4 regions of the Streptomyces sp. NPDC008163 genome follow, and region 2 is predicted to be linked to each of the others. Evidence: riboswitches for the same ligand, from Rfam matches in the RefSeq annotation. Region 2 holds a riboswitch; each other region holds the start of a gene.
What was found. A riboswitch is a leader RNA that binds a small molecule or an ion and turns the genes downstream of it on or off. The one in region 2 is predicted to bind cyclic di-AMP.

Region 1 (2,190 bases), on a different contig from region 2:
GCGGTCGGTGCCGCCCCAGGTCTCGTCGATGGCGGCGAAGGCCGCGGCGAGGTAGTCGGGCTGGGCACCGAAGAGCGGGTTGAGCAGCTCCAGTACCTCCGGGGACATCCCGGTGGCCGAGGTGTCGCTGCGCCGGATGCGGTAGCGGCGGTGCGCGTCGTTCGACTTGAGGTAGTCGGCCTCGATGGTCTCCCGTCCGACGCCCACCGCCAGCAGCGTCACCGCGATGGAGAGCCCGGCCCGGTCCTTGCCGGCCGCGCAGTGCATCAGGGCGGGCACACTGTCCTCGGCCAGGGCGTGCAGCACCCGGCTGTGCTCGCCGGTGCGTTCCAGGATGATCGAGCGGTACGAGGCGACCATGCGGCGGGTCCCCTTTCCGTCGGCCAGGATCGAGCGGAGCTCCGCGATGTTCCCGTCGCGCACCATCCGCCAGAACTCCGCGCCGTCCGCCGGGTCGCTGAGCGGGATGCTCACGTTCCGGACGCCGGGCAGCTCGATGTCCAGGCCGTCCAGCTTGTGGTCCGCCGCGTTGCGGAAGTCGAAGACCGTGTGCAGGCCGAGCCCGCCGAGGAAGGCCGCGTCCTCGGCCGTGGCGTGCGCCAGGTGTCCGCTGCGGTAGAGCCGGCCGTGCCGGACCCGGCGGCCGTCGGTGGTGGGCAGGCCGCCCACGTCGCGGAAGTTGCGGACGCCGGTGAGTACGGGCTCCGCCGGCGGGGTCTGCGGCAGCTGCTGCGTCACGGTCACTCCTGGAGGCTCGGCTCTGCCCCGGCGCGTGTCGCCGACGGGCCCACGACCGCGACCCTACGACATCGGTTCCCGGGGCAATCATCTCGGCCGTCCGCTCCGAGCCGAGGCGGACGAGGGCCATGACATGTCCGTATTGATGGGATATGACCAACCTGCCCCGGTTGTAGGGGAGATGATCACTCGCTCGTGAGCGGGATCATATCCGTGACGGTGTGTGGTGACGCCCCGGCTGGGTAGTCCCCGCACCGCGCGGAAAGCCAAGATCCGTAATCCACGGAGTGTGACCGGAATTCCGCACCGCAATTCCGGAGCGGAATCCGGTGCCGAACGCGCGGCTTGTTTCCGCCGTCCCGGCTCGCTTACGTTCCATGCCATCCGGATGGAACGCCCAATCCTGCCGCCGTCCGGAATTCGCATCCACTCACCGTGTGGCAGGAGCGGGGGAACCAGGTAAGCCGCCGACCGGGACGACCGGACGGCTCGGGGTGAAGTCGCGCCAGGCGCGGCCGGGCATCTCCAGCCCGAACCCGACAGCTCACCTCGCAGGCGCCGGAGAGGAAATTCTTCATGCCCAATTCGGGTAAGCACCGCCGTCCCAAGTCCAGCACCATCGCCCGCGGCGTCGTCGCCGCGAGCGCCGGCGGAGCCGTCATCGCGCTTCCGCTGCTCGGCGCCACCGGTGCCCACGCCGCGGAGCAGTCCGCCCCGGCCACGTCGAAGTCGGCCGCCGCGCACACCGCCCCGGCCACGCCCGCGAAGAGCGCCGGCACCACCACGTACTCCGTCGTCTCCGGCGACTACCTGTCGAAGATCGCCGCCCAGCACCACCTCAAGGGCGGCTGGCACAAGCTGTACCAGGACAACCGCGAGGTCGTCGGCGAGAACCCGAGCCTGATCTTCCCGGGCATGAAGCTGACCCTCGGCGCCAAGGCGGCCCCCGCCGCCACCACCCCGTCCAAGGCCCCCGCCAAGACGGCGGAGAAGACCGAGGCGAAGACCGCGCCCAAGGCCGAGACGAAGGTCGACACCAAGACCGAGGCGCGGACCGAGGCCAAGACCGAGGCCCCGGCCTCCCAGGACAACGCCTCCGGCTATGTCCACCCGGTCCCCGGCAACCACACCACCGCCTACCGCGCCTCCGGCGCCAGCTGGTCCAGCGGCAGCCACACCGGCATCGACTTCCCCGTCTCCACCGGCACCAGCGTGAAGGCCATCACCTCCGGCACCGTCGTAACCGCCGGCTGGGGCGGCGCCTACGGCAACCAGGTCGTCATCAAGCACGCCGACGGCCACTACTCCCAGTACGGCCACATGTCCTCGCTCTCCGTCTCGGCGGGCCAGACCGTGACCGCGGGCCAGCAGGTCGGCCTCTCCGGCTCCACCGGCAACGCCACCGGCCCGCACCTCCACTTCGAGGTCCGCACCGGCCCGGAGTACGGCTCG
Region 2 (2,190 bases):
GACACGAGGAAGGCGACCGCCTCGGCGATGTCGGCCGGTTCGGCGATGCGGCCGAGCGGGATGCCCGTGCGGTAGCTCGCCGGGTCCCCGGCTATGACGCGCCGCGCGGCGGGCCCGTCGTCGCCCGCCTCGCCGGCCGGCCACATCCCGCGCTGCATGTCGGTGAGTGTGGAGCCGGGCGAGACCGTGTTGCAGCGGACGCCCCGGGGGGCCAGCTCCAGACCGAGGCACTTGGTGAACATGACGGAGGCGGCCTTCGACGCGGCGTACGCCGCCATGGTCGTACGGGGAATGCCGGCGGCGTTGGAAGCGACGGTGACGATGCTGCCCGCGCCCCGGTCCGCCATCCGGCCGGCCACGGACCGCGAGACGTGGAAGACCCCGTCGGTGTTGACGGCGAACGTCGCCCGCCAGTCCTCGTCGGTGAGCTCGGTGACCGGTGAACAGCGCAGTATCCCGGCCACGTTGACCGCGATGTCGAGGGCGCCGAGCGTGTCCTCCGCCTCCGCGACCAGGGCCTCGACGGCCGCCGCGTCGGTGACGTCCAGCGCCCGGGCCACGACGCGCCCGTCGTACTCCCGGGCGAGGGCGTCGACGCCCTCCGGGGCCGCGTCGGTCGCCAGGACCCGGCAGCCGCGTGCGACGAGGGCCCGCACGACCGCCTCCCCTATGCCGCGTGCGGCTCCCGTCACGAGGGCCAGCCGCCCGGTGAGTTCGCGGTCGGCGGGCGTGACCGAAGGGCGGGAAGAAGGGGCGGAGCGCGGCGCCATGGTCGTGGGGTCTCCCTGGGGCGGTGAACGAGGGGCAGCAATACTTAGGTAAGCCTAACCATAGAGTGATCACGTGAGCGAGGGGGCCGGTACCCGCGATCCAGGCCGCCCTCGGATCACTCTGTGCCCCTTTTGTGGTCGTATCAGCGCAATGTCAATTACAGGCGATCGGGACGGTTCTGATGGTGTCGTATGCTCCCAAAACGGACTAATGATGCCATTCTGCACTCAGTGGGCAGCGTCACGTCGGCCGTTTCTGACGCGCAATCCGATCTCGCGGTTCCCAGTCGTGCCAAGAAATTTGACTTCCCCCGGCGCGGGCGATCATGAGCATTTCCTTTGATTGATCTTGCAAAACAATTGTGATCAGCAATTCCGGGCTTGTTCCGGCCGTCGTTTCTCGCTTACGGTCCCGTCATCAATCCGGATGGAACGCCGAATCCTGCCGCCGTCCGGGAACCCGACCACTCACGTACGGCAGGAGCGGGGGACCCAGGTTTGCCGCCGGTCCGGAATCCGGGGCGGCTAGGGGTGAAGTCGCCATGCGCGACCGGACATCTCCAGTCCGAACCCGACAGCTCACCTCGCAGGCGACGGAGAGGAAATACGCCATGCCCATCACGGGTAAGCACCGTCGTGCCAAGTCCGCGTCCCTGACCCGCGGTTTCATCGCCGTCAGCGCGGGCGGAGCCGTTCTCGCGCTCCCCCTGATCTCGGCCGGATCGGCCTCCGCCGCACCCGCCAAGACCGTCGTCGCCGAAAAGGCTGCGGCCCCGACTTCCGTCGCCGGCAAGGAAATTGCCGTGCGCAAGGCGGCGCCCACCACCTATTCCGTGGTGTCCGGCGATTCGCTTTACAAGATCGCCCAGGGGCATTCCCTCAGCGGCGGCTGGGAGCGGCTGTACAAGGACAACCGCGGTGCGGTCGGCAGCAATCCCGACCTCATTCACCCGGGCCTGAAGCTCACCATCGGCGCCAAGCCCGAGGCCGCCGCCCCGAAGCCTGCGAAGAAGAGCGCGTTCAAGGCGGAGACCGCCGAGAAGAACGGCGACACCGCCCCCCGGACCGAGAGCGCCGACCGCGCCGACCGCTCCGAGCGCACCGCCGTCCCGGTCGCCGCCGAGAAGCCCGCCGAGACCCAGGCGTCCGTCACGTACACCGACGACCTCGACGGCTGGATCAAGGAATCCCTGGCGATCATGGGGCAGCAGGGCATCCCCGGCAGCTACGACGGCATCTACCGCAACATCATGCGCGAGTCCTCGGGCAACCCGATGGCGATCAACAACTGGGACATCAACGCCGTCAACGGCACCCCCTCCAAGGGGCTGCTCCAGGTGATCCAGCCCACCTTCGACGCCTACCACGTGCCCGGTACGTCGACGGACATCTACGACCCGGTCGCCAACATCACGGCCGC
Region 3 (2,190 bases), on a different contig from region 2:
TTGGCGGTGAAGGACTTCGGCGGGTAGCGCTTCGGGTCCAGCTCCAGGTCGCGGCAGACCAGGGCCATGAGCCGCTTGGAGTCGGCGGCGTCGTAGATCGAGAACGAGGACGTGAAGCCGAGCCGCTTGGACTCGCGGCGCAGGATACGGACGCAGGCGCTGTGGAAGGTCATGACCCACATCGCGTTGGCCCGGGGCCCGACCAGCTGCTCGACGCGCTCCTTCATCTCGCCGGCGGCCTTGTTGGTGAAGGTGATCGCCAGGATCTGGCCGGGGTGGACGCCCCGCTCGGCCAGCAGGTGGGCGATGCGGTGGGTGAGCACCCGGGTCTTGCCGGAGCCCGCCCCGGCCACGATGAGCAGGGGCGACCCGGCGTGCACGACGGCGGCGCGCTGCTCGGTGTTCAGCCCGTCGAGCAGCGCCTCGGGGTCGATGACGGGGCGGTGCGCGCCGTCGCGGTAGTACGCGTCACGGGGCGGCGGGGGCCCCTCGAACACGCCCGCGAACAGGTCCTCCGGCACCGCTTCGGGTGCGGGGTCCTCGGGGGGCGGCGGGGGCGCGTCCTCCTCCTGCTGGAGGCCGGCCAGGAAACTGTCGTCAAAGAGGCTGCTCATCGCTGTCCGAGTCTAAGGCGCCCGACTGACACCCGGCCCCGGTCCGGAAAGGTCACGGAAATGTATCGGGCATATCGCACACCAACCTTCACAGCGGCCCCATGAGTTGGCTAGCGTGCACGTTCGGACGGCCCGTACCCCCAGAGGCGACCTACGCCGAGCGTGCCGCCACGCCGAATCCGGGCCCGCCCGGAACCGGGGACCCACACGCAGTACCGGGGTGAATCGGTCCTTCCCCACCGGACCGTAGGGCAGCCTTCCGTTCCGCCCGAACCCGACAGCTAACCCGGTAGGCGGTCCACGGAAGGAGATGCCGGCCTTGGCGTCGCATCGCAAACCGCGCACCCGGATGCGCTCCACCGTCCCGGCCGTCGGGCTGACCTCGGCCGCGCTGGCCTCGGTGACCCTGCTGTCCTCCCAGAGCGCGATGGCCGCGCCCGCGCCGAAGCCGAGCATCGAGGAAGTACAGAAGAAGGTCGACGACCTGTACCGGCAGGCCGGCAACGCGACCCAGAAGTACAACCAGGCCAAGGAGGCCACGGACCGGCAGAAGTCCAGGGTCGACTCGCTCCTGGACGACGTGGCCGAGCGCACCGAGAAGGTGAACGACGCCCGCAGGACGCTGGGCAACTACGCCGCCGCCCAGTACCGCAACGGCGGCCTCGCGCCGACCGCGACCTTCTTCCTGGCCGACGACCCGCAGTCGTTCTTCGACCAGACGCACCTCATGGACCGGATGGCCGAGCGCCAGCAGCAGGCGGTCACGGAGTTCCGTACGCAGCAGGCCAAGGCGTCCGAGCAGCGGGCCGAGGCCGTGGAGAGCCTGGAGACGCTGACCGAGTCGCAGGCCTCGCTGCGCACCAGCAAGCAGAACGTCCAGACGAAGCTGACAGAGGCCCGGACGCTGCTGTCGAAGCTGACCGCCGAGGAGAAGGCGCGGCTGGCGGAGCTGGAGCGCAAGAAGGAGGCGGAGGCGAAGCGGAAGGCCGCGGAGCTGGCGAAGAAGCAGGCCGCCGCCCGTAAGGAGGCCGAGCGGAAGGCCAAGGAGGCGGGGAGCAGCGGTACGGAGACGGGCTCGGGCTCCGGTTCGGACACCGGCTCCGGGAGCAGCGCCTCCACCAAGGCGGAGAAGGTCCTCGCGTTCGCCCGCGCCCAGATCGGCAAGCCGTACGTCTGGGGGGCGACGGGCCCCGCCTCGTACGACTGCTCGGGGCTGACGCAGGCGGCCTGGAAGGCGGCGGGCGTCGACCTCCCGCGTACCACCTGGGACCAGGTGAACGTCGGGACCCGGATCGCGACGGCCGATCTGCAACCCGGTGACCTGGTCTTCTTCTACGACGACATCAGCCACGTGGGGATCTACAAGGGCGACGGGATGATGATCCACGCGCCGAAGCCCGGGGCGAACGTGCGCGAGGAGTCGATCTACTACATGCCGATCTACGGGAGTGTGCGCCCGGCCTGACCGGGGAGGGGGGCCGGTCCGAGCGGGCCGGCCCCCTCTTCCGGGGCGCGTCCGCCGCTCAGGTCCAGAGCGTGGCGATGAAGATGTTCGCCAGGGTCAGCGCGCCGACCG
Region 4 (2,190 bases), on a different contig from region 2:
TCGGTACGGCGGAGCAATCTGGACGCGTTCGAGGGGTTCGTGACCGCCGTGCTCGCGGAGATCCCGCCGGGCGCCGAGCGCGTACGGATGGTGAACCGCGGCCATCCGGATCCGCTGCTGCTGCACGGGGACGGCGCGGTGGAGGCGCTGACGCCCTCGGAGCCCGCGCTTCCGCTGGGCATGGACCTGGGGGTGCGGCCGGACCGCTCGGACGAATGGGAGCTGCCGGCCGGCGGGACGCTGCTGTTCTACACGGACGGCCTGTCGGAGGCCCGTGACGCCGACGGTGTCTTCTACGACCCGGCGGAGCGGCTGCGCGGTCGGCTCTTCCCCGGACCGGAGGAGCTGCTGTCCGCGCTGACCGACGACGTACGGCTGCATACCGGGGGCGAGTCGACCGACGACATGGCGCTGCTCGCGGTGGCCCGGCCGGCGAAGGGGCAGCCGGACCGGCGCAGGACGGTGAAGATCGTCAAGCGGGGTGACACGCTCAGTGACTGAGGTGCGCCGCTCCGCATAACAGTTGACGCAACGTCAGAAAACGCGTAGTGGCCGAACGTCGAACAACTCGCCCGATTCCACCCGGTTGTGTCCCGTAAGTCCAGGCCGGGCGTGTGAACGATCAGTGGGAACAGCTTGGAATCGGAGCTGTCTGTCTATTAACGTTCGATAACGCAGCGCGGTTGTCCCAGCCGTCGTCAGGACGGCGCCGCGCGCGTGCGCCGAATTCCGCAAGGGAACCGGGGAACCACCTACATGGGGTGAATCGGGCATCTTCGTCTTCACGAGAGGCGGAGGAACCCGTAGGAGACCTTCCTGCTCCGAACCCGTCAGCTAACCCGGTAGGCGAGAAGGAAGGAAAGGAGTGCGCCCGCGTGGCGTCCAACAAGCCTGCCCCCGAGTCACCTTCCCGGTTCGTGCCCGAGTACGGCGCCGACTTCGCATCCGGCCCCGGCACCGCGTACATCCCGGAACAGGGCGGCGACTACGCGACCGACCGGGGCAGCGGCTTCGACACCGGCGCCCACTTCGGCAGCGGCTTCCGCGACGACGCCGACTCCGAGCGGACCTGGGAGGAATGGAACCCCACCGAGGAGTCCGTCCGCCCCGTCCGTGGCAAGCACCGCGTCGCCAAGCAGCGCAATGGTCTGGCCCGCAGCTCCACCGTCCTCGGCGTCGGTGTCATCGCGGCCGTCGGTGCGGGTGGCATGGCCACCGCGCAGAGCAAGCCGCCGGTCTCCATCTCTCTTCCCGATTCCCTCGCGGACAATCTCCCCGACGCCAAGTCCCTTCCGGGCGTGGGCGCGTTGTTCTCCGGCGAGACCGCGGCCGAAGCCCCCGCGACCGCCACCGCCGCGGCCCCGCTGACCACCGCCGGCCTCACCACCGCCGAGGCGGAGCAGGGCACCACGGACGCCGGTGAGGCGCTGCGGGCCCGCATCCTCCAGCAGGCCGAGCAGCAGCAGGGCGCCGCCGACGCCGAGGCGAAGGCGGCCGAGGAGAAGGCCGCTGCCGAGAAGGCGGCCGCCGAGGCGAAGAAGCAGCAGGACGAGGCCAAGGCCAAGGCCGCCGCCGAGAAGAAGAAGGCGGAGGAGGAGGCGAAGAAGAAGGCCGAGGCCCTGCGTCTGGCCAAGCTCGCCGCCAGCTACGCCATTCCCACCTCCTCGTACACGATCACCTCGACGTTCGGCGAGGCCGGCTCGATGTGGTCCTCCGGCTACCACACGGGCCTCGACTTCGCGGCGCCCACCGGCACCCCGATCAAGGCCATCCACACCGGCACCATCAAGTCGGCCGGCTGGTCGGGCGCCTACGGCTACCGCACGGTGCTGGAGCTGGAGGACGGCACCGAGCTGTGGTTCTGCCACCAGTCCTCGATCGGCGTCACGGTCGGCCAGAAGGTCACCACCGGCGACACCATCGGCCGCGTCGGCGCGACCGGCAACGTGACCGGCCCGCACCTCCACCTGGAGGTCCACACCCCGGACGGCACCGGCATCGACCCGATGGCCTGGCTGCACGCCCGCGGCCTCACCGTCTGAGGTCTCTTACTCCGACGCCCCCGGCCCTTCCCCGCACGCGGCCTTCCGAACCCCGGCAGCCCTGACGCACCCCCCCCCCGACGTCAGGGCTGCCGGTTCGCGTGGTGCGGTCCACCGGACGTATGCGGCACGGACCGTATGTATGCGG

Region 1: linked by a shared signal. The riboswitch ahead of ACFZAT_RS08940 (peptidoglycan DD-metalloendopeptidase family protein) and the one ahead of ACFZAT_RS23080 (transglycosylase SLT domain-containing protein) in region 2 are both predicted to bind cyclic di-AMP.
Region 3: linked by a shared signal. The riboswitch ahead of ACFZAT_RS01835 (NlpC/P60 family protein) and the one ahead of ACFZAT_RS23080 (transglycosylase SLT domain-containing protein) in region 2 are both predicted to bind cyclic di-AMP.
Region 4: linked by a shared signal. The riboswitch ahead of ACFZAT_RS26235 (peptidoglycan DD-metalloendopeptidase family protein) and the one ahead of ACFZAT_RS23080 (transglycosylase SLT domain-containing protein) in region 2 are both predicted to bind cyclic di-AMP.

What each region holds. Positions count from the first base shown of each region.
Region 1 is NZ_JBIBHG010000003.1:208,308-210,497, reverse strand. Features, by position in the region: gene ACFZAT_RS08945 (tyrosine-protein phosphatase) at 1-738, opposite strand, end outside; cyclic di-AMP (ydaO/yuaA leader) riboswitch at 1,156-1,311, shown strand; gene ACFZAT_RS08940 (peptidoglycan DD-metalloendopeptidase family protein) at 1,315-2,190, shown strand, end outside.
Region 2 is NZ_JBIBHG010000010.1:252,267-254,456, forward strand. Features, by position in the region: gene ACFZAT_RS23075 (2,3-dihydro-2,3-dihydroxybenzoate dehydrogenase) at 1-770, opposite strand, end outside; cyclic di-AMP (ydaO/yuaA leader) riboswitch at 1,194-1,378, shown strand; gene ACFZAT_RS23080 (transglycosylase SLT domain-containing protein) at 1,382-2,190, shown strand, end outside.
Region 3 is NZ_JBIBHG010000001.1:363,944-366,133, reverse strand. Features, by position in the region: gene pcrA (DNA helicase PcrA) at 1-614, opposite strand, end outside; cyclic di-AMP (ydaO/yuaA leader) riboswitch at 776-926, shown strand; gene ACFZAT_RS01835 (NlpC/P60 family protein) at 925-2,079, shown strand; gene ACFZAT_RS01830 (hypothetical protein) at 2,138-2,190, opposite strand, start outside.
Region 4 is NZ_JBIBHG010000012.1:258,974-261,163, forward strand. Features, by position in the region: gene ACFZAT_RS26230 (SpoIIE family protein phosphatase) at 1-501, shown strand, start outside; cyclic di-AMP (ydaO/yuaA leader) riboswitch at 711-864, shown strand; gene ACFZAT_RS26235 (peptidoglycan DD-metalloendopeptidase family protein) at 876-2,042, shown strand.